One region of the Serratia odorifera genome, then DNA from elsewhere that is predicted to be linked to it. Evidence: predicted binding sites of a transcription regulator. Region 1 holds the regulator's gene; each other region holds the start of a gene.

What was found. Region 1 encodes CRP, which controls carbon source genes, mostly activating them, when cyclic AMP is high. Its sites were predicted from a motif close to ATGTGANNNNNNTCACAT; they were not measured.
Region 2: a site for CRP is predicted at 2,354-2,371, ahead of rbsD (D-ribose pyranase). Genes of this name have one in related genera too.
Region 3: a site for CRP is predicted at 6,494-6,511, ahead of aaeR (HTH-type transcriptional activator AaeR). Genes of this name have one in related genera too.

The regions. Positions count from the first base shown of each region.
Region 1 covers NZ_JBGMUT010000008.1:167,923-178,124, forward strand. The annotation lists gene ACCC84_RS18400 (aminodeoxychorismate synthase component II) at 1-288, shown strand, start outside; gene argD (bifunctional acetylornithine/succinyldiaminopimelate transaminase) at 421-1,641, shown strand; gene crp (cAMP-activated global transcriptional regulator CRP) at 1,763-2,395, opposite strand; gene ACCC84_RS18415 (OsmC family protein) at 2,770-3,177, shown strand; gene ACCC84_RS18420 (phosphoribulokinase) at 3,231-4,100, opposite strand; gene ACCC84_RS18425 (YheU family protein) at 4,240-4,473, opposite strand; gene ACCC84_RS18430 (hydrolase) at 4,470-5,450, opposite strand; gene ACCC84_RS18435 (LysE family translocator) at 5,791-6,393, shown strand; gene ACCC84_RS18440 (PhzF family phenazine biosynthesis protein) at 6,404-7,186, shown strand; gene ACCC84_RS18445 (LacI family DNA-binding transcriptional regulator) at 7,187-8,167, opposite strand; gene ACCC84_RS18450 (GNAT family N-acetyltransferase) at 8,410-9,327, shown strand; gene ACCC84_RS18455 (MFS transporter) at 9,372-10,202, shown strand, end outside.
Region 2 covers NZ_JBGMUT010000006.1:640-10,841, reverse strand. The annotation lists gene ravA (ATPase RavA) at 1-122, opposite strand, end outside; gene kup (low affinity potassium transporter Kup) at 406-2,274, shown strand; gene rbsD (D-ribose pyranase) at 2,463-2,882, shown strand; gene rbsA (ribose ABC transporter ATP-binding protein RbsA) at 2,890-4,395, shown strand; gene rbsC (ribose ABC transporter permease) at 4,402-5,370, shown strand; gene rbsB (ribose ABC transporter substrate-binding protein RbsB) at 5,394-6,281, shown strand; gene rbsK (ribokinase) at 6,347-7,273, shown strand; gene rbsR (ribose operon transcriptional repressor RbsR) at 7,279-8,280, shown strand; gene mdtD (multidrug transporter subunit MdtD) at 8,277-9,695, opposite strand; gene ACCC84_RS15660 (FadR/GntR family transcriptional regulator) at 9,737-10,202, opposite strand, start outside.
Region 3 covers NZ_JBGMUT010000003.1:99,056-109,257, reverse strand. The annotation lists gene yjgA (ribosome biogenesis factor YjgA) at 152-700, shown strand; gene ACCC84_RS10950 (barstar family protein) at 743-1,042, opposite strand; gene ACCC84_RS10945 (ribonuclease domain-containing protein) at 1,048-1,500, opposite strand; gene ACCC84_RS10940 (NAD-dependent succinate-semialdehyde dehydrogenase) at 1,567-3,021, opposite strand; gene aaeB (p-hydroxybenzoic acid efflux pump subunit AaeB) at 3,131-5,098, opposite strand; gene aaeA (p-hydroxybenzoic acid efflux pump subunit AaeA) at 5,098-6,033, opposite strand; gene aaeX (p-hydroxybenzoic acid efflux pump operon protein AaeX) at 6,041-6,244, opposite strand; gene aaeR (HTH-type transcriptional activator AaeR) at 6,529-7,440, shown strand; gene uriH (uridine-preferring nucleoside hydrolase UriH) at 7,479-8,411, shown strand; gene tldD (metalloprotease TldD) at 8,472-9,917, opposite strand; gene nit1 (deaminated glutathione amidase) at 9,925-10,202, opposite strand, start outside.

The DNA of each region.
Region 1 (10,202 bases):
CGTCAGGTGATGCATGGCAAGACCTCTGCCATTCGGCACCATAACGGCGGCGTTTTTGCTGGGCTGAACAATCCGTTGACCGTGACCCGTTACCACTCGCTGGTGCTGGAAGCCGCCACGTTGCCAGACTGCTTTGAGGTAACCGCCTGGAGTGAGCGCGACGGCGAACCTGACGAAATCATGGGGATCCGCCATCGTCAGCTGGCGCTGGAAGGGGTGCAGTTTCACCCGGAAAGCATTCTCAGCGAGCAGGGGCACCAACTGCTGGATAATTTCCTGAAAAGTTAACCGGTTATGAGTTTTTTTCCTTTTTTGGCGATTTAGGTTTGCCCTTGATTGGTTTTTTATGCATATTTTGTGATTATATTTTCACTTAATGGCAACATTGAAAATCCGATCACGTTCAGGGTGGACCCAATAATGACCGAAAAATACCCAGTCAGCCGCAATACGTTCGACCAGGTTATTCTGCCTGTTTATGCACCTGCCCAGTTTGTCCCCGTCAAGGGCAAGGGCAGCCGAGTGTGGGACAGCAACGGCAAGGAGTATATTGATTTCTCTGGCGGTATTGCGGTGACTGCGCTGGGGCATTGCCACCCGGCATTGGTGGCGGCGCTGAAGCAGCAGGGTGAAACCCTGTGGCACACCAGCAATGTCTTTACCAACGAGCCGTCGCTGCGCCTGGCCAGCAAGCTTATCGCCGCGACTTTCGCCGATCGGGTGTTCTTCGCCAATTCCGGCGCCGAAGCCAACGAAGCGGCATTCAAGCTGGCGCGCCACTATGCCATTACCCGCCACAGCCCGTACAAAACCAAAATCATCGCGTTTTATAACGCGTTCCATGGCCGTACGCTGTTTACCGTCTCGGTTGGCGGCCAGGCGAAGTATTCCGACGGCTTCGGGCCAAAGCCGGCCGACATCGTGCATGTACCGTTCAACGATCTGGCGGCGGTCAAGGCGGTGATGGACGATCACACCTGCGCGGTGGTGATGGAGCCGATTCAGGGCGAAGGCGGTATTACTCCGGTGGATGCGCAGTTCCTGCAAGGTGTGCGTGAACTGTGCGATCGCCACCAGGCGCTGTTGGTATTTGATGAAGTGCAAAGCGGTATGGGGCGCAGCGGCAAGCTGTTCGCCTATATGCACTACGGTGTGACGCCGGATATTCTGACCACCGCCAAAGCGTTGGGCGGCGGTTTCCCGGTCAGCGCCATGCTGACCACCGAGGAGATTGCTTCGGTGATGCAGGTCGGTACCCACGGCACCACCTATGGCGGCAATCCGCTGGCCTGCGCGGTGGCGGAGGCGGCGTTGGACGTGATCAATACCGCCGAAGTGTTGAGCGGCGTCGAACAGCGTCATACGCTGTATGTTGCGGCGTTGCGGGACATTGGCGAAAAATACCGTATTTTCAGCGAGATTCGCGGTATGGGGCTGTTGATCGGCGCCGAACTGACGGCGCCTTACCACGGCAAGGCGCGTGATTTCCTCACCGCGGCCGCCGCGCGTGGCCTGATGATTTTAAATGCCGGGCCGAACGTGATCCGATTTGCGCCGTCGCTGGTCGTTGAGCCGCAAGATATTGCCGACGGTATGGCGTTGTTTGAGCTGGCGGTTCAGGACGTGATCAACGCCGGGTAGCTACCCACCGGCGGTCGGCAGACGGTATCGGATGTCCGACTGTGTCCACGGTAAACGGCGCATAAAAATGCCGGTCAGCGTTAACTGACCGGCATTTTTTGAAGCGTGCCGTTTTAATGGATTAACGGGTACCGTAGACGACGATGGTTTTGCCGTGTGCGGAAATCAGGTTTTGATCTTCGAGCATTTTCAGAATACGGCCAACCGTTTCGCGTGAACAACCGACGATTTGACCAATTTCCTGACGGGTGATTTTAATTTGCATGCCGTCCGGGTGAGTCATGGCATCCGGCTGTTTGGCCAGATTGAGCAGGGTTTGCGCAATGCGGCCGGTAACGTCTAGGAAGGCGAGGTTACCCACTTTCTCTGAGGTGATCTGTAGGCGGCTTGCCATCTGCGCCGACAGGCGCATCAGAATGTCAGGGTTCACCTGGATCAGCTGACGGAATTTCTTATAGGAAATTTCAGCCACTTCACAGGCGGTTTTAGCCCTAACCCAGGCGCTGCGTTCCTGGCCTTCTTCAAATAATCCAAGTTCGCCGATGAAATCGCCCTGATTGAGATAGGACAGGATCATCTCTTTGCCTTCTTCATCCTTGATCAGCACCGCAACGGAGCCTTTCACGATGTAGTAAAGCGTTTCGGCCTTTTCACCTTGGTGAATCAGCGTACTTTTCGATGGATATTTGTGGATATGGCAATGAGACAGGAACCATTCGAGAGTAGGGTCTGTTTGCGGTTTGCCGAGAACCATTCGCTGTTATCCTCTGTTGTAATCTGCCTGTATCACAGGGGTCAGAGTTCCCTGTCAAACGTGTTATGGCTGTCCATGAGCGGCGACCATTAACCGTTTTTGAGGCGTGACGTAAAAATACGCTATTGCCCTAGCATATTAACTTGCAGTGAGAGCTGCAAGCTACATTCTGTTAACATACACATTAAGGTGCCTTTCCGTGGGCATTTCCCTGAAAGCGCTGTCCAGAAAGCGTTATTGCGGCTCTGTTTGTAGCACAGAGTGACGCGGGTGTCTTGTGTTGTCTCGCTCACACATGACCAGTATCAGGTTCCGTTGCCAGTTTTGCTGCTAACGCGTAGTCTGATGACAAAGAATCAATCGGAGTCATGAGCATGCAGGCAAGAGTCAAATGGGTTGAAGGGTTAACGTTTCTTGGCGAATCGGCGTCTGGCCATCAGGTATTGATGGACGGCAATGCCGGTGACAAGGCGCCAAGTCCGATGGAAATGGTGCTGATGTCCGTGGGGGGATGCAGCGCGATTGACGTGGTGTCGATTTTGCAAAAAGGCCGTCACGACGTGCGTGATTGTGAGGTAAAACTGACCTCTGAACGTCGCGAAGAGGCACCACGGGTATTTACCCATATCAACCTGCATTTTATCGTCAGCGGTAAAGGGCTTGGCGACAAGGCGGTGGAGCGTGCGGTGGATCTGTCTGCCGACAAATACTGTTCGGTAGCGCTGATGCTCGGCAAGGCCGCCAGCGTTACCCACAGCTTTGAAGTCCGGGAAGTGGCCTAATGGCATGTGGCGCGGTGGCCTAATCCTCCCCGCGCCCGTCCGGTGTCGCCTGGCTACTCAATCTTTTTGCCTTCCAGCAGCCGCTGCACCAGCGGTGCCATGATCAACTCCATCGCCAGTCCCATTTTGCCGCCGGGCACCACCAGCGTATTGATGTGCGAAATAAACGAGCCTTGCAGCATCGCCAGCAGATAAGGGAAATCAATCTGATCCAGCCCGCGGAAGTGGATCACCACAAAGCTTTCGTCCAGCGACGGGATGGCCTTGGCGGCAAACGGGTTGGAGGTATCCACCGTTGGCACGCGCTGGAAGTTGATGTGGGTGCGTGAAAACTGCGGTGTGATGTAGTTGATATAGTCTTCCATCGAACGCACTACCGAATCCATCACCGCTTCGCGAGAATGGCCGCGTTCGCCAGTATCGCGGATCAGCTTCTGGATCCACTCCAGGTTGACGATTGGCACCACGCCGACCAGCAGATCGACCTGCTGTGCCACGTCATGCTGATCGGTGACGACGCCGCCGTGCAGCCCTTCGTAGAACAGCACGTCGGTGGGTTCCGGCAGGGCTTCCCACGGTGTAAAGGTGCCAGGAACCTGGTTGTACGGCACGGCTTCGTCATAGGTGTGCAGATATTTACGTGAACGGCCGCTGCCGCCGTTGCCATATTCACGGAAGCTCTGCTCCAGCAGGCCGAAGTCGTTGGCTTCGGGGCCAAAATAGCTGATATGACGGCCGAGGTCGCGCGCCTTGCGGATCGCCGCGTCCATTTCCGGCCGGGTGTAGCGGTGGAAGCTGTCGCCTTCCAACTGTGCGGCGCGAATATTCAACTGCTGGAATATTTTGCGGAACGCCACGCTGGTAGTGGTGGTGCCGGCTCCGCTGGAGCCGGTTACCGCGATAACGGGATGTTTGGCAGACATACGATATGTTACTCCGTCTAAAATGCGTGTTTTATCCGTCGTACCTCAGCTGCTTTGCTGTAGGCCGCCTCGATGCAACTCGAGTGCTGTAGGGTATGGCACATTGATACCTGATTTTTCCCGTCAGTCATAGGGCGGATTACATTTCTTCCTGACCGGCACGGAACTGGCCACGTGGCATGATATTGACGGTTTCATGCAGTTCCGACCACACCAGCAGCACTTCGCCGCTTTGCAATTGCCGGCGAACGTCCTCCACTTTCTGCGTCAGCGAACGTTCATGCTCGCCGTAGTCAGTGCCTTCGCGCAGTACAAAGGATTCGATCAGATTATTCAGCGTTTCGCTGTCCAGTTCTTTCCAGGGGATTATCACGTGTTCTGTTCCAGATAAGGGGTAAGCCAGGAGGGAATGCGGTATTCCAGCCACATGTAGGGTTTTTTTAGCGAGCCGCCGACGAAGCCGACGTGGCCACCGCATTCCGTCAGTTGATATTCGATATTGTGCGGCAGGCTGGCGAGGTCAGGGATCACCTCGTCGGTCATGAACGGATCGTCCTTGGCATGGATGATCAGCAACGGTGTCTGGATCTTCGGCAGCAGCGGCAAGGCGCTGCAACGGCGGTAATAATCCGTGGCGTCGCTGAAGCCGTGAATGCGCGAGGTAATCAGATCGTCGAAATCGCGAATGCGGCGCAAGCCCTGCAACTGCGGCAATTTCAGCGGCAGGGTGCCGGGATAATGCAGCAGTTTTCGCGTGGCGTTCTGCTTCAACTGACCCAGCAGGTAATGCTGATATACGCGGGAGAATCCCTGATCCATACGCCACGAGCAGGGTTCGAGCATTAACGGTGCCGAGACCACCACCGCCGCGTCCAGCAGGCTATTGCCTTCCTGCTGTGCCAGATAGCAGGCGAGCATATTGCCGCCGAGCGATACGCCGACTGCCGCGGTTGGCGCAGTGCCATAGCTGTCGCGCAACCATTGCAGGAAGAAGCGGGCGTCTTCGGTTTCACCGGAATGGTAAATGCGTTGCTGGCGGTTTGGCACGCCGCTGCAACCGCGAAAATGCATCACCACGCCGAGCCAGCCCTTTTGCTGCCAGGCGTGCAACAGGCCGTGGGCATACGGACTGTAGAAGTTGCCTTCCAGGCCGTGAAACAGCACTACCCGCGGTTTGTCGCGCGCCAGGCGCGGGTCTTCGCTCCAGGCGAGATCGAGAAAGTCGCCATCAGGCAGGTTCAGCCGTTGCCAATGCGGTTTCAGTCGTACGCGACGACGTACCAGGCGTGGCAGCAGCGTTTGCAGGTGCGGATTACTGGCCCCGGTGAGAGGGCGGAAGGTTTCATACATAACGTGAATAAAATTCTTATTGGCGGCTATTGTCTGATCGGTAGAGCACTGTTAGCTTCAATACCACTATTTCCTTATTCGTTGTAGTGGCAGCGACCATCACTGACCGGTCAGTGCCTGGTATGCTCACGCGGGCTTCTTGGCTGCCATACCAACGATTCGGGATATGATTAATAATATACCCCAAATAATTCGAGTTGCATCGAGGCGGCAAGTGAATGCATCCCGATGCGCCTACGCAAACCCGGTGCTTCGGCTCAGGATGCGTAGCCAGCCAGTAAGCAGCTTGCAGCATGACGGGTAAACGCACACACGCATTTGGGTGGGGAGCACCCGTTTCATGGAATCAAGTTTATTTCTTTCAATGCTCGGCTTCCTGTTTGTTGCCGCTATTACGCCCGGTCCGAATAACCTGTTGTTAACCACCTCCGGCGCCAACTTTGGCTTTATGCGTTCGCTGTGGCTGATGCTGGGCATCATACTCGGCATGCAAAGCATTTTATTGCTGGTGGCGTTCGGCGTTGGCAGTCTGATTGTGGTCTATCCCTCGCTGCACCTGGCACTGAAAATTCTTGGCAGCCTGTATCTGCTGTGGCTGGCGTGGAAGGTGGCGACCGCCCGTTATGAAAAGCTCGACACCGATACCGCGCCACCCAAGCCGATTCGTCTGTATCAGGGTTGGCTGTTGCAGTTTCTCAACCCCAAGGCCTGGCTGATGGCGCTGGGCGCGGTGGCCAGCTTCAGCCTGAACGGCGAAGGGTATAATCACTCGATTCTGGCGATCTCGGCGGGGCTTTCCGGCATGAATCTGGCCACCGGCATCGTCTGGCTCGGTTTCGGCAGCGTGATTGGCCGTTTGCTGCGCAGCAAGAAAGCCTGGGTTATCTTTAACGTTTCTATGGGGTTGCTGACCGCAGCCTGCGTGTTGTTGATTTGGCATTAAGGGATTGCAGATGACCGAAGATTATTTCCACGTTGACGCCTTTGTTGGCCAGGGGTTGCGCGGCAATCCGGCGGGCGTATATGTGTTGAAAGCGCCACCGGACGCCGTGCAAATGCAGGCGATCGCCAATGAATTGAACCTGCCGGAAACCAGCTTTGTGTGGCAGGACGGCGACATGGCCGCCATCCGCTGGTTCACGCCGTACCGCGAAGTGGACTTATGCGGCCATGGCACGCTGGCGGCGGCGCATGTGATGCTCAATGTGCTGAACCCGGGGCTGAACGATGTGCGCCTGCGTTCCGCCAGTGGAGAGCTGTATGTCAAACGCGACGCGGCGGACGGTCAACGCCTGATTCTGGACTTCCCGACACGCGCCCCGCACCCGATCGCCGAGCCGGCAGGCCTGGCCGCGCTGTTGGGCGTGCAGCCGCAGGCGGTGTGGCAGGCCAATGCGCTAATGGTGGTACTGGACAATGAGGCGCAGGTCAGGGCGCTGCAACCGGCGATACCGGCGTTGATCGCGGCGGTGGGTCGTGGGGTGATCGTCACCGCACCGGGTGACGAGGTGGATTTCGTTTCTCGCTACTTTACGCTGGATGGCGGCGAGGATCCGGTGACCGGCTCGGCCCACTGCAGTCTGATGCCGTACTGGAGCGCCAGGCTGGGCCGTAGCGCATTGCATGCCCGGCAGATCTCGCCGCGCGGTGGCGAGCTGTTTTGCCAGTTGCAGGGCGAGCGTACGTTGCTCGGCGGCTATGCCAATATATTCCTGCGCGGATCAATTACCGCCTAATCAGGTGGTGCCGCGCTCCACCAGCCGCCAGTCCAGTACTTCATTGCTGGGCGCCAACTGCGGATCCTTGATTTTTGCCAACAGCAGTTGCACGCTGCGAATGCCGAACTGGTGCATCGGCTGCTCGATGGTCGACAGCGGCGGCGTGGTGATAGCGCCGAACGGCACGCCGTCAAAGCCGATGATCGCCACGTCTTGCGGGATACGCAGTCCGCGCTGATGCAAGGCGCTCATCGCCCCGCCGGCAACCACGTCGGAAATGGCAAATACCGCATCCGGCGGCTGCGCGTCGGCCAGCAGGCGGTTCATCGCCTGCGCACCGGCGGCATACTCCAGCCCGTCAACGTATTCCACCCGATGGTAACTCAGGCCAAAATCCGCCAGCGCCCGCAGATAGCCCTGTTCACGCTGTTGCGAATAGAGATAGCGCATATCGCTGTTAATCAAGGCGATGCGTTGACGCCCCTTGTCCGCCAGCAGCCGTACGCCGGCAAACGCCGCCTGGTGGTTGTCTATGGTCACCGACGAGGCGCGAAACTCCGGATCTCCTTCGCCACACTGTACCCACGGAAAGTCACCGATCATTGCCGTCAGTCCCGGCAGGCAGCTGACGGCATCCATGGTGATCACCCCGTCCACCACTTTCCCGCTCAACAGTTTGAGATAGGCCGATTCGCGCGTCGGGTTGGATTCGGAATTACACAGCAGAATATGGTAGCCGTGGCGTTCGGCTTCTTCCTCGATACCGCGCACTACCAATGAGCAGAACGGGTTGGTAATGTTGGACACCAACACCAGCAGCATGCGGCTGCGCGCGGTGCGTAACTGGCGCGCCAGCAGGTTGGGCTGGTAATCGCATTCGCGGATGGCCGCCAATACCCTATCGCGCGTCGCTGGTTTGACGATCTGCTGGCCGTTCAGCACCCGTGATACCGTCGCCGGCGACACGCCGGCGATTTTCGCCACTTTTTCTATCGACATGAATCGCTGTTCCTTGTGCTGATTTGCCACCGCCAGTATGCGGTAACGTGGCTAAAAAAGCGGGTTTACCGCCAGCATTGTGATGTTGCTTGCAAATTTCACTCGCCATCATCAATCACCAGCTTAATCAGGTTGCCGAAAAAAAGAAATCGATTACATTTTGCTCATGGCTTGAATGAAATCGATTTCATTTGACGATTTCGCAGTATCTTGCCCGGTTCCTGACGGTATCGAGGTGGCCGATGCAAATTCAATTACGCCTGGCGCAGCCCAGCGATCGCCTGGCGATTGCCCAACTGATTCACCATTCAACCAATGCCTGGTACCAGCGGCACGGTATGGCGGCGATTTTCCCGGACATGGCGGAAAGCTGCGGGCTGTTTGTCGATGTGTATCAACAACTGGATGCCGGCCACCACTGGGTTGCGCAGGATCAACGCGGCGTGCTGTGCGGCTCCTGCTTCTTTCATCCGCGCGAAACACACCTTGGACTGGGCATCATGAACGTCCATCCCGACTATTTTGGTCGTGGCATTGCGGCGCAGCTATTGCACAAGGGCGATGAGCTGGCGGGCGGGCTGCCGCAGCGGCTGTTGTCCAGCGCGCTGAATCTGGATTCTTACGCGCTTTATCATCGCGCCGGTTTTGCGCCGTATGCGGTCTATCAGGATATGGCGATCGCGGTGCCGCCACGGGGTCTTGACCTTTCGCCGTCGTCACACGTTCGGGTTCGTCAGGCTCAGCCAGCGGATTTGCCCGCCATCATGCAGCTGGAGCGTCAACTGCTGGGCATCGCCCGGCGACGGGATATCGAATTCTTGCTTGGCGACGGCAGTGGATATTGGCGCACGGCCGTGTGGGAGCAGGACGGCATTATCGGCGGCTACCTGGCATCGGTTGCCCATCCGGCGTCACGCATGCTGGGGCCGGGATGCTGCCAGCGCGAAGAGATGGCGCTGGAGCTGCTGGGCTGGATGCTCGACCGACATCATCGCGGCCATACGGCGGTGGTATTGGTGCCGGCGCAGTCCTCGGCGCTTAGTCGAGCGCTGTTGCGCTGGGGGGGACGGATTTGCGAATTGCATCTGGCGCAGGCGAAGGGCGAGGCACAACGTCCCGGCGGCGTGGTCATGCCGTCCTTTCTGCCTGAAAGCGGATAAACACACAGCAGTTAACCACAACAACACAGAACGATGGGGGAGTTATGCAAACCGACAGCGTGGCCCTGGGGGCCAAAAGTGTCACATTCAAATGGGTGGTGCCGCGGCTGGCGCTGATGATGTTCCTGCAATTCTTCGTCTGGGGCGCGTGGTACGTCACCCTCGGGGTGGTGATGGGCAAGTACGGCATGGCGGCGATCATCGGCGATGCTTATTCCACCGGGCCGATTGCCTCGATTCTGTCGCCGTTCGTTCTGGGCATGGTGGTGGATCGCTTCTTTGCCTCGCAAAAGGTACTGGGGTTGCTGCATCTGGTGGGCGCGGCGTTGCTGTGGTGGATGCCGGGCTTTTTTGCCGATCAGCAAAGCGGTCTGCTGTGGGTCATCTTCGGCTATATGCTGTGTTATATGCCGACCATTGCGCTGAGTAATAACGTGGCGTTTTACAGTCTCAGCAACAGCGAAAAGGCCTTCCCGGTGGTACGGGCGTTCGGTACGCTGGGGTGGATTGTGGCCGGGCTGATCGTCGGCGCCAGCGGTTTGTCTGACAGTACCGGCATTTTCACCCTGGCGGCGGTGGCTTCGCTGGTATTGGCTATCTACAGCTTCACCTTGCCGCATACCCCGGCACCGGAGCGCGGTAAACCGGTGCAGATGCGCGATCTGCTGTGCGCTGACGCTTTCGCGATGCTCAAGCAGCGCCATTTTCTGGTGTTTATCATCTGCGCCACGCTGATCTCGATTCCGCTGGCGGCGTATTACGCCTATGCAGCGCCGTTCGTGGCGGCTACCGGCTTTAGCAACGTCGGCGGTGTGATGTCGCTGGGGCAAATGTCCGAGCTGTTCTTCATGCTGCTGATCCCGCTGCTGTTCGTT
Region 2 (10,202 bases), on a different contig from region 1:
CTCTCGCCGCTCAAGGCCGCCAGCAGGCATAGCCGAATTGCCTCCTGTCGCTCATAAAGGCCGCTCTCCAGCGCGCTGCTGAGACGGGAAATTCGTTCTGCCAATAATGATGAAGACGCCATAATTTTGCCGCGTTGTCCGAGAGTTAGCCAATATTGTTCGAGAAGCCGATAATAAACCACCATTATTTTTAATGGTATAGCTTGTTGATTAGTAAAATTTTTCTATTATCAAAAAGGTTGCCTACTCACATTTTGTGATTTTTTCGCGGCATATTAAAGGGTAGGCAAGCAGGATAATTCGTGCATACTGTGCGCCTTTTGGTGGACGTAACGGATCTTAGAGCCCGTATCCCTGGTTGATGCGGATGCATCGCTAACGGTTGTTCTAGTTAAAGAAACGCATATGAGCACAGAACGCAAGCAGTCCCTATCCGCAGTAACCCTGGCGGCCATCGGCGTGGTATACGGTGATATTGGCACCAGCCCGCTTTATACCCTCAGAGAGTGTTTCTCTGGCCATTATGGTTTTGATGTCCGACCCGATGTGGTCTTTGGCTTTTTGTCGCTGATTTTCTGGATGCTGGTGATCATCGTCTCACTGAAGTATCTGACGTATGTAATGCGCGCAGACAACGCCGGCGAAGGCGGCATCTTGACCCTGATGTCGTTGGCCGGGCGCAATACCACCGCGCGTTCGACCGCCGTACTGGTGATCCTCGGTCTGATCGGCGGCAGCTTCTTTTATGGCGAGGTGGTGATCACCCCGGCTATCTCGGTGATGTCGGCCATTGAAGGGCTGGAAATCGCCGCGCCGTCGCTGGATCCCTTTATTGTCCCGCTATCGATACTGGTACTGACCCTGCTGTTTGTCATCCAGAAACACGGCACTGGCAGCGTCGGCAAGCTGTTCGCGCCGGTGATGCTGGTCTGGTTCCTGACGCTGGCGGTGTTGGGCGTACGCAGCATCATCGCCAATCCAGAGGTGTTGCAAGCGCTGAACCCAAGCTGGGCGCTGAATTTCTTCCTTGAATACAAAAAAGTCTCATTCTTCGCGCTGGGCGCGGTGGTGCTGGCGATCACCGGTGTGGAAGCGCTGTACGCCGATATGGGCCACTTCGGCAAGTTCCCGATTCGCCTGGCCTGGTTTACCGTGGTATTGCCGTCACTGGTGCTGAACTATTTTGGCCAGGGTGCGCTGTTGCTGAAGGATCCCGAAGCGATTAAAAACCCATTCTTCCTGCTGGCGCCGGATTGGGCACTGGTTCCGTTGCTGATACTGGCGACGCTGGCCACGGTTATCGCCTCGCAGGCGGTGATTTCCGGCGTGTTTTCCCTGACGCGTCAGGCGGTGCGTTTGGGGTATCTGTCACCGATGCGCATTATCCATACTTCGGAAATGGAGTCAGGCCAGATCTACATTCCGGTGGTGAACTGGATGCTGTATATCGCGGTCGTGCTGGTGATCCTCGGTTTTGAGCATTCCAGCAACCTGGCGGCGGCCTACGGCATCGCCGTCACTGGCACCATGGTGCTGACCAGCATTCTGGTGACCTCGGTGGCGATCAAGAACTGGCACTGGAACCGCTTTTTGGCCGTCGGCATTTTAGCCATCCTGCTATTTATTGACGTGCCGATGTTTTCCGCCAATGCGTTGAAACTGTTCTCTGGCGGTTGGTTGCCGCTGACCATCGGGCTGGTGATGTTTATCGTAATGACCACCTGGAAGAGCGAGCGTTTCCGCCTGCTGCGCCGAATGCACGAACATGGCAACTCACTGGAGGCGCTGATCGCATCGCTGGAGAAATCGCCACCGGTACGCGTTCCGGGCACCGCCGTATTTATGTCGCGGGCGATTAACGTGATTCCGTTTGCCCTGCTGCATAACCTCAAGCACAACAAAGTGTTGCATGAACGGGTTGTGCTGCTGACGCTGCGCACCGAAGACGCGCCCTATGTGCACAACGTGCGTCGGGTGACCATTGAACAGCTGTCGCCAAGCTTCTGGCGTGTGGTGGCGAGCTACGGCTGGCGTGAAACGCCGAACGTGGAGGAGGTTTTCCACCGCTGCGGGCTGGAAGGGTTACCGTGCCGCATGATGGAAACGTCATTCTTTATGTCGCACGAGTCGCTGATCCTCACCAAGCGTCCGTGGTATCTGTTCCTGCGCGGAAAATTGTTCATCGCGCTGAGCCGCAATGCGCTGCGCGCACCGGATCAGTTCGAAATACCGCCGAATCGGGTGATCGAACTGGGTACCCAGGTCGAGATCTGATTTCGCCGGGGTTCAATCAGGCTCTGCCATCGTGCAGAGCCTTTTTTATTTGTGCCGTTTGCCTAACGTGATCGAAACGTTTCGATGGTGATCACATTTCCCGCTTTCCGCCGTTGCCTTCCCCTGCCGATTTTTTACACTCTATGGCGAGCGAAACGTTTCGCTCACGAAGTGACGTGGAGTGATAAATGAAAAAAGGTCTGCTACTCAATTCTGACATTTCTGCGCTGGTGGCGCGGTTGGGTCATACCGACCAGATAACCCTTTGCGATGCCGGATTGCCGATTCCGGCTGCGACACCGCGCATCGATCTGGCGCTGACGCAAGGCGTACCGACGTTTTTGCAGGTGTTGGCAACGGTAACGCAGGAAATGCAGGTCGAAAGTGCTCTGCTGGCGGAGGAAATCGTCAAGCAGAACCCGTCGCTCCATGAGGCGCTGTTGGCGCAACTGGCGCAGCTGGGTCAGGCGCAGGGCAACACCGTCAGCGTGCGTTACATCAGCCACGCTGAATTCAAGGCGCAAACCGAACACAGTCGTGCGGTGATCCGCAGTGGCGAATGCTCGCCGTACGCGAATGTGATCCTGTGCGCCGGCGTAACTTTCTGAGGCATTTATGCAACCTTTATTGCAACTGAAAGGGATTGATAAAGCCTTCCCCGGGGTGAAAGCGCTGTCCGGCGCGGCGCTTAGCGTGTATCCCGGCAGGGTGATGGCGCTGGTGGGCGAAAACGGCGCTGGCAAATCCACCATGATGAAAGTGCTGACCGGTATCTACAGTAAAGACGCCGGCAGCCAGCATTTTCTCGGCAAAGAGGTGGCATTTAACGGTCCAAAAGACTCGCAGGACGCCGGCATCGGCATTATCCATCAGGAATTGAACCTGATCCCGCAGCTGACGATTGCAGAAAACATCTTTCTTGGCCGCGAGTTCGTCAACCGCTTTGGCCGTATCGACTGGCCGCGCATGTACGCCGAAGCCGACAAACTGTTGGCGCGGCTCAACCTGCGTTACAGCAGCCACCGGCTGGTGGGCGAGCTGTCGATCGGCGATCAGCAGATGGTGGAAATTGCCAAGGTGCTGAGCTTCGAGTCGAAAGTGATCATTATGGATGAGCCGACCGATGCGCTGACCGACACCGAAACCGCCTCTTTATTTAAGGTGATCAACGAACTGAAAGCGCAAGGGCGCGGCATTGTTTACATCTCGCACCGCCTGAAAGAGATATTTGAAATCTGCGATGACGTCACGGTGTTCCGCGACGGACAGTTTATTGCCGAACGTCCGGTCAGCGAACTGCACGAAGACTCGCTGATCGAAATGATGGTCGGCCGCAAACTGGAAGAGCAGTACCCACGCCTGAATTTGCCGCGTGGTAAAAAACGTTTGCAGGTCAGCCATCTTTCCGGCTCCGGGGTACATGACGTCAGTTTCGATCTCTACCAGGGCGAAATCCTGGGCGTATCCGGATTGATGGGCGCCGGGCGCACCGAGCTGATGAAGATCCTTTACGGCGCCGCCGCGCGCCGCAGCGGGAGTGTCACCCTGGACGGCCGCGAGGTGAACCCCCATTCCCCACAGGACGGTCTGGCCAACGGCATCGTCTACATTTCGGAAGACCGTAAGCGTGACGGACTGGTATTGGGCATGTCGGTGAAGGAAAACATGTCGCTGACCGCCCTGCGTTATTTCAGCCGCGCCGGCGGTGGGCTTAAGCATGCGGAAGAACGGCTGGCTGTCGGGGACTTCATTCGTTTGTTCAATGTAAAAACCCCTTCAATGGATCAGCCCATCGGCCTGCTTTCCGGTGGCAACCAACAGAAAGTGGCGATCGCCCGTGGGCTGATGACCCGGCCAAAGGTATTGATCCTTGATGAACCGACGCGCGGCGTCGACGTCGGAGCCAAGAAAGAAATCTACCAGTTGATCAACCAGTTTAAACAGGAAGGGCTCAGCATCATTTTGGTGTCTTCCGAAATGCCGGAAGTGCTGGGGATGAGCGATCGCGTACTGGTGATGCATGAAGGCCACCTCAGCGGGGAATTCCCGATTGAGCAGGCTACTCAGGAAGCGTTGATGGCTGCGGCCGTCGGCAAGCAATACGGCGTAAAGCAGGAGTAATCAGATATGAGTTCCCAGACTATCGCAGCTAAGCGCTGGTTCAGTAAAGAATGGCTGTTAGAACAGAAGTCGCTGATTGCGCTGCTGGTGCTGATCGCCGTGGTTTCAACCATGAGTCCGAACTTCTTCACCGTGAACAACCTGTTCAACATTCTGCAACAGACGTCGGTGAATGCCATTATGGCGGTCGGCATGACGCTGGTTATTCTGACCTCCGGCATCGATCTGTCGGTGGGGTCATTGCTGGCTCTGACCGGCGCGGTTGCTGCGTCGATCGTCGGATTTGAAGTCAACGCCGTGGTGGCGGTTGCCGCCGCGTTGGCGCTGGGGGCTGCGGTAGGCGCCTGTACTGGCGTGATCGTCGCCAAAGGCAAAGTCCAGGCGTTTATCGCCACGCTGGTCATGATGCTGTTGCTGCGCGGGGTGACCATGGTGTACACCAACGGCAGCCCGATCAATACCGGTTTTACCGACGTGGCGGATACCTTCGGCTGGTTCGGCATCGGCCGTCCGCTGGGCGTACCGACGCCGATCTGGATCATGGCCATCGTGTTTATTGCCGCCTGGTACATGCTGCACCATACCCGCCTGGGCCGCTACATTTACGCACTGGGTGGTAACGAAGCGGCGACCCGTCTGTCCGGTATCAGCGTCGACCGCGTCAAGATCATCGTTTATTCGTTGTGCGGCCTGTTGGCAGCGCTGGCCGGAGTGATCGAAGTTGCTCGCCTTTCCTCTGCGCAACCGACCGCCGGTACCGGTTATGAACTGGACGCCATCGCCGCGGTGGTGCTGGGTGGCACCAGCCTGGCGGGCGGTAAAGGACGGATCGTCGGTACGCTGATCGGTGCGCTGATCCTTGGTTTCTTGAATAACGGACTGAATTTGCTGGGTGTTTCTTCCTACTACCAAATGATCGTGAAGGCGGTAGTCATACTGCTGGCGGTTCTGGTAGACAATAAAAGTAACAAGTAACCTCCCCTACAGGAATCACGACCATGAAAATGAAAAAACTGGCAGTACTGGCTTCAGCTTTTGCGCTGAGCGCCACCCTGAGCGCGAATGCGCTGGCGAAAGACACCATTGCACTGGTGGTATCGACGTTGAACAACCCGTTCTTTGTTTCAATGAAGGAGGGGGCGCAGCAGGAAGCCAACAAGCTGGGTTACAACCTGGTGGTGCTGGATTCACAAAATAATCCGGCGAAGGAATTGGCCAACGTGCAGGATCTGATGGTGCAGAACCCGAAACTGCTGTTGATCAACCCAACCGACTCCGATGCGGTCGGCAACGCCATCAAAATGGCCAACCAGGCTAAAATCCCGGTAATTACGCTCGATCGCGTGGCGTCAAAAGGCGAGGTGGTCAGCCACATTGCCTCGGATAACCGCGTGGGAGGCAAAATGGCCGGTGACTTTATCGCCAAGAAGGTAGGGACCGACGCCAAGGTGATTCAGCTGGAAGGGATTGCCGGCACCTCTGCCGCGCGTGAGCGAGGCGAAGGCTTCAAACAGTCGCTGGATCAGAACAAATTCACGCTGTTGGCCAGTCAGCCGGCCGATTTCGATCGTACCAAGGGCTTGAACGTAATGCAGAACCTGCTGACCGCACATCCACAGGTTCAGGCGGTGTTCGCGCAGAATGACGAAATGGCGCTGGGTGCCCTACGCGCACTGCAGACCGCCGGTAAAACTGACGTGGTAGTCGTGGGCTTTGATGGCACCGCCGACGGTGTAAAAGCGGTTGAAGGTGGCAAACTGGCGGCAACCGTGGCGCAGCGTCCGGATCAGATCGGCGTCATCGGCGTCGAAACCGCCGATAAAGTACTGAAAGGCGAGAAAGTACCGGCTACTATCCCGGTAGATCTGAAACTGGTCACCCAATAAGTGTGATCGCGTGCCGCCGGAACGAGCGTTGTCGGTGGCGCGCACTGCAAGCAGGAAACAATGCGATGGAAACAGGAAAGCTGGTGGTTCTGGGTAGCATCAATGCTGACCATATCCTTAATGTCGACCAGTTCCCCCGGCCGGGCGAAACGGTGATCGGGAAGCAGTATAAAGTGGCGTTTGGCGGCAAGGGGGCCAATCAGGCAGTTGCTGCCGGCCGCAGCGGCGCGGATATCGCCTTTATTGCCTGCGTGGGCGCAGATGATATTGGTGAACGCATTCGCCAACAGTTGGCCGGCGACCAGATTGATACTCAGCCTGTTGAAGCCATCGATGGCAGTACTACCGGCGTGGCGCTGATATTCGTTAACGGTGACGGTGAGAACGTGATTGGCATCGATGCTGGCGCCAATGCGGCACTCACGCCGCAATATCTTGAACGTTACCGGCAGTCGGTGATCGACGCGGCGGCGTTGCTGATGCAGCTTGAGTCGCCGCTGGAAAGCGTTATCGCTGCGGCGCGGCTGGCAAAACAGCACGCTACCCGGGTGATCCTCAACCCGGCGCCGGCACGGGAATTGCCGGATGAACTGTTGGCGATGATCGACATGATTACCCCCAACGAGACCGAAGCACAGCGTTTGACCGGAATTGCTGTCAATAATGATGCTGATGCGGCGCGTGCTGCCAGCGTGCTGCATGCTAAAGGCATCGAAACGGTGTTGATCACCCTTGGCAGCCGAGGCGTGTGGCTGAGTGAAAACGGTGACGGCAAGCTGGTGCCGGGCTTTCGAGTCAAGGCGGTCGACACCATCGCCGCTGGCGATACCTTCAACGGCGCGCTGTTGACGGCATTGCTGGAAGGACAGACCCTGAACCAGGCGGTGCGGTTCGCTCATGCGGCGGCGGCTATTGCCGTTACGCGTCCGGGCGCGCAGCCTTCGGTACCCTGGCGTGCCGAGATCGACGCCTTCTTGCAGCAGCAGGGGTAAATGCCTTGGCCACCATGAAAGATGTCGCTCGCCTGGCGGGTGTTTCAACCTCCACGGTTTCGCACGTTATCAATAATAATCGTTTTGTCAGCGATAGCGTGCGCAGCAAAGTGATGGCGGCCGTCGAACGGCTCAACTATGCGCCTTCCGCGCTGGCTCGCAGTCTAAAGATCAACCAGACGCGTACCATCGGCATGCTGGTGACCGCCAGCAATAACCCGTTTTACGCCGAGGTGGTGCGCGGGGTAGAGCGAAGCTGTTATGAGCGCGGCTACAGCCTGATTCTGTGCAATACCGAAGAGGACGCGGCGCGTATGAATCGCAGCATGGAAACCCTGCTGCAAAAACGCGTCGACGGGTTGTTGTTGATGTGCACCGAAAACCATCGCCCTTCGCAGGATGCGCTGAGCCGCTACCCTTCGCTGCCGATCGTCATGATGGATTGGGCGCCGTTTGAAGGCGCCAACGACATTATTCAGGATAACTCGCTGCTGGGTGGCGAAATGGCTACCGATCACCTGATTGCGCGCGGCTATTGCCATATTGCCTGCATTGCCGGGCCGCAGGATAAAACCACCGCTCGCCATCGTCTGGAGGGCTATCGCCGGGCCATGCAGCGTGCCGGTTTGGCGATCCTGCCGGGTTATGAAGTGCACTGTGACTTTGAATTTGAAGGCGGGGTGCGCGCCATGCAGCAGCTATTGGCGCTGGAGACTCCGCCGCATGCGGTTTTTGCCGGTAACGATGCGGTGGCGGTTGGCGTTTATCAGGCCTTGTTCCAGGCCGGGCTACGCGTACCGCAGGACATGGCGGTAATGGGCTACGACGATATCGAGTTGGCGAAATATTTAGCACCGCCGTTGAGCACCATTCATCAACCGAAAGATTCGTTGGGCGAACTGGCGATTGACGCGTTAATCAATCGCCTGCAAAACCCGGAGCGTGACGCCCAGGTGCTGGTGCTGACGCCTGAGCTGGTGGAGCGAGCCTCGGTCGGCCGCCGTTAGCCAACCGTCTTTGCCGGTTGTTCGCGCTTCTCTTTGCCGGTAATCAGATTGCGTCCGTCCTTTTTGCGTAACAGCATGAACACAAAGGCCGATACCATGGTGACGATGCCCATGGTAATAAAGGTATAGTGGAAGTGGTCGATCATGGTACCGATCGACAGCGAATCATAAAAACGCAGTACCGCCGCGCTCACCGCAATGCCAAAACTGATCGATAGCTGCTGAGTGACCGCCAGTACGCTATTGCCGGAGCTGGCATTGCTGTCATTCAGGTCTGCCAGGCTGATGGTATTCATCGCGGTGAACTGGGTCGACATTGCCATGCCGAGCACGAATAACGGCACAATCATCAGCCATAACGGCAACCCCGGGCTTTGCAGGGCGAACTGGGCAATCAGCACGCCGATAACCAGGGTTATGCCGACCAGGGTTTTACGATAGCCAAACCAGCGCAATACCTGGGTTACGGTGGATTTTGCCATCAGCGAACCGACGGCAGTTGGCGCCATCATGCAGCCGGCAATAATCGCCGAATAGCCAAAACCGACCTGTAACATCAGCGGCATCAAGAAGGGCACGCAGCCGGTTCCGAGCCGTGATGCCACGTTGCCGGCAATGCCGACCGAAAAAGTCCGAGTCTTGAACAGATCCAGACCAATCAGTGGCTGAGTGTGGCGACGGGCGTGCGCAATATAACCCCATAGCACGACAAACCCGCTCAGCAGCACGCCAAGCGAAACATAGCTGGCCATTACCCGCTCGCCGAACAGTTCCAGTCCGGTGGATATCAATACCAGACTAAGTCCAAACAGCATAAATCCGACGAAATCAAATGGCCGTTTCGGCGTGGTGAAATCCGGCATGTATTTTCGTGCGTACAGAATGCCGAGCAAACCAATGGGAATGTTGATCAGGAAAATCCAATGCCAGGTGGCGTAGGTCACCAGCCAGCCGCCGAGCAACGGCCCGAGGATGGGCCCTATCAACCCCGGCATGGTGACAAAGTTGAGCACCGGCAGCAGCTCACTGCGTGGGTAGGCGCGCAACAACGCCAACCGTGCCACTGGCATCATCATTGCGCCGCCAATGCCCTGCACGATGCGCGAAATGACCAGGAAACTCAGGCTGGGTGACAGGGCGCACAGCAATGACCCCAGGGTAAATAGCGAGACGGCGATAATAAACACCCGTCGGGTGCCATAGCGGTCTGCCAGCCAGCCGCTGACCGGGATCAGCATCGCGACGGTTAACGTATAGCTGATGACCGCCGACTGCATTGCCAGCGGTGAGCGCGCCAGACTATGGGCTATCGCCGGCAAGGCGGTGTTAAGAATGGTGGCGTCCAACGCCTGCATAAAGAACGCCATGGCGGCGATCCACGGTAGCCCAGCCATACTGCGCGCGGATTTTGTCATTACGGTTCCTGGTTGATTGTCGGCACGTTGTTTTCCTCTATCTATATAGAAGAAGGATCTTTCTCGCTTAACAGTACTTGGCATGCAGCCAGCGCGGCGCTGCCATCAGCGGCCAGAATGGCATCCACAATCGCCTGATGGTGTGGCAGCTTAATCACCTCATTACCGGTAATGGCGCGGAAGTAACTTTGGTAAACCGAACTGAACAGGTTGGCGAAGGAGGTAAGAAACGGATTACCGCTGGCTTTATAAATAAGCTGGTGGAATTGCGTATCGACCTGAATCCAGCGTTCGCGATCGAATTCATCATGCAGCGCGCGCATTTCCGCCATCAGCATTTCTAACTGCGCTTTTTGCTGTTTGCTGGCGTGGGTTGCCGCCAACGCGCAGGCCTGTGGTTCCAGCGAGGTGCGCATAATCAGGAAGTGTTGCATGACCTGATCAAAGTTTTCCCGTGTCATCCACCAGGTGAGCAGCTCCTGGTCGAGGAAGTTCCACTGGCTTTGC
Region 3 (10,202 bases), on a different contig from region 1:
AAATCGTTGAGAAAAGTGCCGTGGCGGCGTGGTTGCGCGAATGGCACGCAAAATCGAATGAATAATGCCCTTGAGTCTAACAGGAACCGCGTGGAATTTCGCATAAAGGCAGCAACCTGTTAGGATTAGCCTCTTTTTAACGGAGTCTACCATGAACAAACAGCCTGAAGACTGGCTCGACGATGTCCCGGACAATGACAACGAGGACGATGACGAGATTATCTGGGTCAGTAAAAGTGAAATCAAACGCGACGCCGAAGCGCTGAAAGACCTGGGAACCGAACTGGTTGAACTGGGGAAAAACGCGCTGGAACGCATTCCGCTGGATGAAGACCTGCGTAACGCCATTGAGCTGGCGCAAAAGATCAAAAAAGAAGGCCGCCGCCGCCAGATCCAGCTGATCGGCAAAATGCTGCGCGCCCGCGACGTTGAGCCGATCCAGACCGCGCTCGACAAGCTGAAAAACCGCCACAATCAGCAGGTATCGCTGTTCCACAAGCTGGAAGCGCTGCGCGACCGCCTGGTGGAAGAAGGCGATGACGCGGTACCCGCCATTCTGGATCTGTATCCGCAGGCCGACCGGCAGCAGCTGCGCTCACTGGTGCGTAATGCCCAGAAAGAAAAGGCCGCCAATAAACCGCCAAAAGCATACCGCCAGATCTTCCAGTATCTGCGCGAGCTGGCCGAGACCACCGAATGAGCGGCCGCAGCGCCGCCTGCATCATGGGATGAACACCATTGTTCATCCCTGATGGTGCGCGGGTGCGCTGCTGCCCTCGCGAATATTGAAACGCAGGCTGCCTTCCAGCTCTTCCTCCGCTTCTTCAAACAGCAGAATAATCGCACCGAAACGGCGCTTGCGACGGTTATCGAGATTGACGAACTCAATCTCGACCGGTAAACCGATGTCACCGGTGACCACGTCCCACAGCGCGTCCAGATTGGCGCCAAACTCTTCGCCCAATGCAAACTTGCCGGCAAAATCCCGATAGAATGCCGGTGGATCGGGTATCTGGCTGAAATCAAATTCAACTTTTCCCATCAGACTCACTCCACCCGAATGAAGTTTTTGTAATGGTCGCGCGTAACAAAAATCAGACCGTCATTAGAGTACAGCAGGCGATCGGCGCCGCGCCGCCCGCACTGATAATTGATATCCGCCTCACGCCAGACACGCTTGTGCGCGGCAGGCAGACGCCCTTCACGGTTTGAAAAGCGATCGCCGCCGATCGCCTTGCCTGGCAACGCCGTACACAGGTTGCCGTCACGCGCATTCCACCCCTGCTCACGCGCCTGCTTCTTGGTAATGTAATAGCCCGGCAGGCGTTGGTGTTGCTGCAGGTAGCTCACCACCCGTTTTTGCTGTGTCAGTTGATCAATACTTTCCGTTGCCGCTACCGCCGGCACATGACCAATGGCCCGATCGCCATTACCACGCAAGGCAATAAAACCGGCCATCACCACGGCGATCAGCACCGCCACCAGAATCCGCTTGTTCATTACTTTCCCTGTCGTACCGGGGCGCAGGTTACGCCCCATGTTAGTTATATAACTGAATTGGATGAATTAAAGATTACCGATGTGTAACGTTTTCACTTGCAGGAACTCCTCCAGCCCCAATACCGACCCTTCGCGCCCCAAACCGGATTCTTTGACGCCGCCAAAGGGTCCCAGTTCGGTCGATACCGAACATTCATTAATGCCAATCATGCCACTTTCCAATGCCGCCGACACGCGGAATACCCGCTGCAGATTCTCGGTATAGAAATAGGCTGCCAGTCCAAACGGCGTGTCGTTGGCACGTTCGATCGCTTCGCTTTCACTGCCAAAACGGAAGCAGGCCGCCACCGGACCAAAGGTCTCCTCCTGCGCCAGTTTCATCTGTGCATTGGCCTCTGCCAATACCGTCGGCTGGAAGAAATTGCCCCCCAACCGGTGCCGCTCGCCGCCAACCACGATACGCGCACCGTGCTGCAGCGCATCCTTGACGTGCTCTTCCACCTTCTCTACGCCGTCCCGATCGATCAACGGCCCGACCACGACGTCGTGCTCCATGCCATTGCCGACCTTGAGTTTTTGTACCTCTGCCGCCAGCCGGCTGACAAATTTATCGTAAATACCGTCCTGAACAAAGAAACGGTTGGCGCATACGCACACCTGACCGGCGTTACGAAATTTATTGGCGATCGCCCCTTGCACCGCCAGCTCCAGATCGGCGTCGTCAAATACGATAAACGGCGCGTTGCCGCCCAGTTCCATTGACACTTTCTTCATGGTTTCTGCCGCGTTACGCATCAGCGTCTTGCCAACCTGGGTGGAACCGGTAAAGGTAATTTTACGCACCGCCGAACTGGCCATAATGGCGTCGCTGATGGCGCGGGTATCGCCCGCCACGCCGTTCAGCACCCCGGCAGGGACGCCGGCCTTGTGCGCCAGCGCCAGCAGTGCGAAGGCACACAGCGGCGTGTTGCTGGCTGGCTTGATCAGTGCGGTGCAGCCGGCGGCCAGCGCCGGGCCCAGTTTGCGCGTCAGCATCGCCAGCGGGAAGTTCCACGGCGTAATCGCCGCCACCACGCCAACCGGCTCACGGGTCGCCAGAATGCGCGCGCCCGGCTTGGCGGGTGGGATGATTTCCCCGTTGGCGCGTTTGGCCTGTTCGCTGAACCACTGAATAAAGCTGGCGGCGTAGTCGACTTCACCCTGCGCTTCCTTGAACGGCTTACCCTGCTCGGTGGTCATCAGCGCCGCCAGAAAATCCTTCTGTTCCAGTATCAGCAGATACCAACGGTGCAGGATTTCACTGCGGGTTTTGGCTGGAGTATCGCGCCAGGCCGGGAATGCCTGGCTGGCGGCGCGGATCGCCGCCTGCGTTTCGCGTTGGCCGGCTTTCGCCACCTGCGCCACCCGTTCGCCATTGGCGGGGTTCAGCACCTCGAACGTCGTGCTGGCGGTATGCCACTGGCCGGCGACGAAATAGCCGGTATTGAAGTATTCACTCTCGGTCAGTTGTTCTACAGACATGCTTGCAGCCCTCCTGAGTGCATGAATCTTCCCGCATCCGCGAGATAACAATATTCTCTCAGTATAGCTGCGGACACGGCCTACTGCGGCAGCGTCCGAGCGGAGGGCATCAATCGATCAAGGCATGGCGATAACGGTGCAGCATATCCGCCAGCCGCCTCACCGGTCCGGTGACGCTAAGGGGAGCCTGATTATCCACCAGTTTCTGCTGGTAGTCGTTCATTTCGCTTAGCAAGCGATCGTAATAGTAGGCGCGCTTGACGTCATTCTTGGCGCTTACCACCCGATCGGCCGTTTTGCGGATTTGCCGGTGGAAGGCCGACAGTTCTTCGCTGGCAGGGATTTCGGCGCGCTGCATGCGCTGGTGCGCAATGATCAGATTCAACGCCAGACGGTATTTGGCAATATCGTTGGGGAACATCATCAACAGTTGGTTCAGCTGTTGATACAGCGCCGGCAGGTGGTTTTCCCGCCGTTTGGCGGCCTTGGTGGTCAGCGCCGATACCGCACTGCCGACAAACTGGTTCAGCAGGGTGCGACCGGTACGTTCGCGCGAGTTGTCACGGATCAGCAACAGCACCATCAGCCCGACGCAGCTACCGAGGAACTGGCCGATCGAGGCATCCAGAAACTGGGTGACGTTAAACTCCATCGGGTTGCTCAGCACCAGAATGTTGATGGTGCCGGCCAGCGTCCCCAGCGACCCCAGCCGCCGTTTTTGCACTTCGATGCCGATAAAGAACGCCAACAGTCCCAGACTGAGGCACAACAGCAGGATGCTCTGCTGCGTCGCCGGGATAATCACCATGAAATACAGCGCGCCGAGCGGGATAGCCACCAGCATGCCGAGCACAAAATCCATCGCCACCATGCGCGGGTTTGGCGTGCGCATCGCCAGTGAGGTAATCACCGCGATAATCACCATAAACCCGCTGCCGGAGGTCCAACCGGTCCACAACCACAGCAGACAGCCGAGTGCCGTGGCGGTAAAGGTACGCAAGCCGTTAATCATCGCATGGTGGCCTTCCGCCGACGTCGGCTTGACCACCACTTCGCTGCGCAGCACGTCTTCTTCCACCGCGCTGACGCTGCTGTTGGTGTGAATGCCCTTGGCCAGCAGCAGGTAACGGGTCGCCGCCCCTACCCAACTGGAAATGGTAAGTAATGTTTCATCGGTACGGTTGGTGGTCAGCATCTGGCGCAGCAGCTTCATCCGTTTATGGATCTCCTGCGGCGTTTCCGCCGGCACCAGCAATAGTTCGCGGATGTTCTCTTTCACCGCATCCGGGTGGTTGAGCAGGATCAGATAGGTTTCGCAAGCCTGGGTTATCAATGTCAGCGAGAGGGTATGTAGCACGCGCACCCGCCGGTCAACCTTCTGCCAGCGTGAGGACTCCATCATCAGACTGCTGCGCATACCGTTCAGCGCCGTGGTGCCCTTCACCAGATTGCTCCAGGCACGGTCGATATCTTCTTTGTCAGCATTGCTGACGCACATCTGCATCAGTTGGTACTGTTCCACCAGCAGTTTGTCCACCGCACGATCAATATCCTGTTTGATCGAGCGCGGAGAAAAAATCAGATCCGCCAGCACCGCGCTGACGATGCCCAGCACGATTTCGCTACAGCGCTCGACCGCAAACTGCGGGGCTTCCAGCAAGTGTGACTCGCTGGTGGCGACGGTCACGATGATAATCAGCGCGGTATAACCGGCCAATCCCCAGGCGTAGGAGTTTTCCACTTTAATCAGCGAGGAAACCCAGGTGCAAAAACCGGCCCAGACGCAGCACAGCATCAGCATCACCACCGGCGCACGCGCGGTAGTGACGATAATAATCAGGCCGACGAAACAGCCGATGAAGGTGCCGATGATGCGCAGCCAGCCGCGGTGGCGGATGGCGCCGGAAAACGGCTCACCGCCGGCGGCAAACGCCGGTCCGGCTGCGACGATGGCGGCGGTCATGGCAGACCAGCGCGGCGTTTCCAGATTGAGATGAAAGCCGACAAACAGCGCAAAGACGATGGCAAAGCTCAGTTTGAAGGCAAACCGCAGGCGTATGAACGTCGGACTATTCATTAACCGAACTCACGCAGCCGATGCATCAGGCGTACAAAAGGTGAACTGCCGTCCCGGTCGCGATCGCCCTTGCCGGTAACCACTACCGTCGCGGTGGTGCCGGCCGGATACGGATGTTGCTGATCCTCGGCGTCGAGAATGATTTTTACCGGCACACGTTGCGCCAGACGCACCCATTCCAGGTTGCTGTCGATGGCCGCCAGCCCTTTGGTGTCATTGGTGCTGCTGCTGTTGTTCACCCCGGCTGCCACGCTGTCTACCGTACCGTGCATGATACGGTTGCTGCCCAATGGGGTGATTTCTACCCGATCGCCTTTGCTCAGACCGTGCAGTTTGGTTTCTTCCAGATAAGCCAGTACGTAGAAGGTATTCTTTTTGACCAGCGCAACGGCGGTCGAGCCACGGGTGATGAATTCACCGGCGTGCACGTTAAGATTGGTGATCCAGCCGTCGGCCGGCGCACGCACCGTGGTACGTTCCAGATCCAGCTTGGCCAGGTCGCGCACCGCAATCGACTTCGCCAACTGATGCTGCACGGTTTGCAGTACGTTGTTGGCCTGATCGATCTCTTCCTGCGACATCGCCTGGATACCCAGTTTCACCCGGCGACCGGCTTCGCGTTTTTTCTCCGCAGCCAGCGTCTGGTAATAGGCGACGTCAGCGTTGGCTTCCGCCAGCGCCTGCTGATAACGCGGCTGATCGATGACAAACAGCACCTGCCCCTGTTTCACCAGTTGGTTATCCACTACCGGTACGCTGGTCAGCAGGCCGCTGACGTCAGGCGCGATCGCCACCACATCGGCGGTGAATTTGGCATCCCGCGTCCAGGGGGATTCGGTGTAGAACACCCAGGCCTTGAACACCGCGACAATCCCCAGCAGGACAAGAATCAAAGTGATCGCGATTCTGGCTATTTTTATTGAAAAAGTTTTCACAGCGACCTCAAACGAAAAGACACGAAATCAGATAAAACAGGCAGCAATACAGCGCGGTATTGAACAGCGCCGGATGCCAGACAAAGTCGTAGATGCCGGTCGGTTGCAACAACCGACGTAGCACAAAGAACAGCGCCAGCGAGACGATCAACTCAAAAAATACCGGTGGAAACGACAATCCGAAGATGACCATAACCGGAAGCAAACTCATTACTTTATCCTTATTGTTCACTACACCGGAGAACAAACACCCTACTCATTCACATTCTCTTTACATTCTAGCGGAAGCACGCCACAAGGTGATGACCAGACGGGTTGTCCAGGTCACGAACCTGAAAAAGGGTTAAACTCAGAACTGCGTCCGCGAATGGGAATGCGAGGGTAACCGGGGGGCGGTGACGCCGCTAAAGCATCTTTGACCGCGTTATATTAGCCTGCTTACTATCAAGGCATCAACAATCTGTGATCTAAATCACTTTTAAGCCAGAGTGAACAATGGAAAGACTTAAACGGATGTCGGTGTACGCCAAAGTCGTTGAGTGCGGGTCGTTTACCGCCGCAGCACGTCAACTTGACATGAGCGTTTCATCCATCAGCCAGACAGTGTCCAAACTGGAAAATGAGTTACAGGTGAAGCTGCTTAACCGCAGCACGCGCAGCATTGGTCTGACCGAAGCCGGCAAGATTTACTATCAGGGCTGCCGGCGCATGCTACAGGAAGTGAGCGAGGTGCACGAGCAGCTGTACGCTTTTAACAATACACCAACCGGAACGTTGCGCATTGGCAGTTCGTCCACCATGGCGCAAAACGTGCTGGCAACCATGACCGCCGACATGCTGAAGGAGTATCCTGGTCTGACGGTCAATCTGGTCACCGGCATTCCGGCACCGGATCTGATCGCCGATGGGTTGGACGTGGTGATCCGCGTTGGTGCGTTACAGGATTCGAGCCTGTTTTCAAAACGCCTCGGTTCGATGCCGATGGTGATATGCGCCGCCAAAAGCTATCTGGCGCAGCACGGCACGCCGCAAAAACCTAACGATATGGTCAATTTTTCCTGGCTGGAATACAGCGTGCGGCCAGACAGCGAGTTTGAACTGATTGCCCCCGAGGGCATCAGTACGCGCATTTCGCCGCAGGGACGCTTCGTCACCAACGACTCGCAGACCATGATCCGCTGGCTGAAAGCCGGCGCCGGCATCGCCTATGCGCCGCTGATGTGGGTGATCGAAGAGATCAAGCGCGGCGAGATCGAGATCCTGTTCAAACGCTACCATTCGGATCCACGGCCGGTGTACGCGCTGTATACCGAAAAGGACAAGCTGCCGCTCAAGGTGGAAGTCTGCATTAATTACTTAACTGAATACTTCAAAAAAGTGAGCGAAGTCTATCAAGAATATCGTTAACGCCAACCGCGCTGCCGCTGTGTGCAATGGGAATAAAAATGAAAAAAATCATATTGGACTGCGATCCCGGACATGATGACGCCATCGCCCTGCTGCTCGCCTGGGGCAACCCGGAGATTGAGCTGCTGGCGGTAACCACGGTGGTCGGCAACCAGACGCTGGATAAGGTCACGCGCAACGCGCTGGCGGTGGCGCGCATCGCCAATATTACCGGTGTGCCGTTTGCCGCCGGCTGTTCGCGGCCGCTGGTGCGCAATATCGAAGTCGCGGCGGATATTCATGGCGAGTCGGGGCTGGACGGCCCACGGTTGCCCGATCCCACGCTGACGCTGGATGCGCGACATGCCATCGATGTAATCATCGACACGGTGATGGCTCATCCGCCAGGCAGCGTGACGCTGGTACCCACCGGTGGCCTGACCAATATCGCCATGGCGGTACGCAAAGAGCCACGCATCGCCGAGCGGGTGAAGGAGGTGGTGCTGATGGGCGGTGGCTATCACGTCGGCAACTGGAGCGCGGTGGCGGAGTTCAATATCAAGATCGATCCGGAAGCCGCACATATCGTGTTCAATGAACGTTGGCCGCTGACCATGGTGGGGCTGGATCTGACCCACCAGGCGCTCGCTACGCCGCAGGTCTGCCAGCGCATTGCCGCCATTGATAGCGCGCCGGCGACCTTTGTCGGTGAACTGCTGCAATTTTTCGGCCAGATGTATCGACAGGCGCAGGGGTTTGACGCACCGCCGGTTCACGACCCGTGCGCGGTCGCCTATGTTATCGATCCGAGCGTGATGACGGTACGCAAGGTACCGATCGATATTGAACTAACCGGCACCCTGACGCTGGGCATGACGGTGGCGGACTTCCGTTTTCCTGCGCCGCAGGATTGCCATACCCAGGTAGCCATGACGCTGGATCAAGACAAGTTCTGGGGTCTGGTGGTGGACGCGCTGGAAAGGATTGGCTGAGACCTCGACATCAACAATAAAGAGCGCCTGTGCGCCCTTTATTATTGCAATGACAGAGGGTTACGCGGTACCGCCCACGGTCAGATTATCCAGCTTCAGCGTTGGTTGACCCACGCCGACCGGCAGGCTTTGCCCCTCTTTGCCGCAAACGCCGACGCCCTTGTCCAGCGCCAGATCGTTGCCGACCATCGATATCTGCTGCATCGCTTCGATCCCCGAACCGATCAGCGTTGCCCCCTTCACCGGTTTGGTGATGCGGCCGTTTTCGATCAGATAGGCTTCCGACGTGGAGAACACGAACTTACCTGAGGTGATATCCACCTGGCCGCCGCCGAAGTTCGGTGCATACAGGCCATATTCTACGCTGGCGACGATCTCTTCCGGTGTCGACTTGCCGGCCAGCATATAGGTGTTGGTCATGCGCGGCATCGGCAGATGGGCGTAAGATTCCCGCCGACCATTGCCGGTCGGCGCAACGCCCATCAGACGCGCGTTGAGTTTGTCCTGCATGTAGCCTTTCAGAATGCCGTTTTCGATCAACACATTATATTGACCCGGCACGCCTTCATCGTCGATAGCCAGTGAGCCGCGACGCCCTTGCAGCGTGCCGTCATCCACCACGGTACAGAGCTCGGATGCCACCAGTTGCCCCATTTGACCGCTGAACACCGACGTACCGCGACGGTTAAAATCGCCTTCCAGCCCGTGTCCTACCGCTTCGTGCAGCAGCACGCCAGGCCAACCGGCGCCCAGCACCACCGGCATGCCGCCCGCCGGCGCGGCAATGGCGGAAAGGTTCACCAACGCCATGCGCACCGCCTCTTTGGCAAAGGCGTCGGCACGCGTTTCACCGCCGACCACTTCCAGGAAGTAGTCATAGCCAAAACGACCGCCGCCACCGCTGGAGCCGCGCTCGCGCTTGCCGTCTTCCTCGACCAGCACGCTGACCGAAAGACGCACCAAGGGACGAACGTCTGCCGCCAGCGTGCCGTCGGTAGCGGCAACCAGCACCTGCTCATACACGCCGGTAATGCTGGCACTCACTTCCTGCACCCGCTTGTCGGCGGCGCGGGCCACTTTATCCACCCGATGCAACAACGCAATTTTCTCTTCGCGCGGCAGACTTTGCAGCGGATCGAGCAGCGAGTACATTGCCGGGTGGCTGATTTCACCCAGGGTACGGGCTTTGCCGTCGCCCTGCTCGCGTACAATGCTGCGCGCCGCTTGCGCGCTTTGCTGCAACGCATTGAGGGTGATCTGGTCGGCATAGGCAAATCCGGTCTTTTCACCGCTGACCGCACGCACGCCGACGCCCTGATCGATATTGTAAGAGCCATCTTTAATGATACCGTCTTCAATCACCCACGCTTCGTGATAGCTGGACTGAAAATACAGATCGGCATAGTCGATGCGGCGCTCGGCCAGTTGCCCTAATACGGCGAACAGGTCCTGATGACTCAGCTTATTCGCAGCAAGTAAGTGTTCACTGACAAGCGTCAAACTCATAATTTCTTCACTCTTTATTGGAGGATGTGTTTTCAAACGGCGCCGTCAGCGACGTCTGGAATCTGTTGTGCTGCTGCACCGGCATCTGGGCGCGCAGGGTTTTCAGCACGCCGGTGTCGACACGGACTTTCAGCGCAGAAACCGCGTCCGGATTCTCGGCCAGGATCTTGCCCCAGCCGTCCACCGCCATCGTGTGGCCCCAGGTACGGCGCGTCAGACCATGCCGGCCCACCTGCGCCGGCGCCAGCAGGATGCACTGGTTTTCAATTGCCCGCGCGCGCAGCA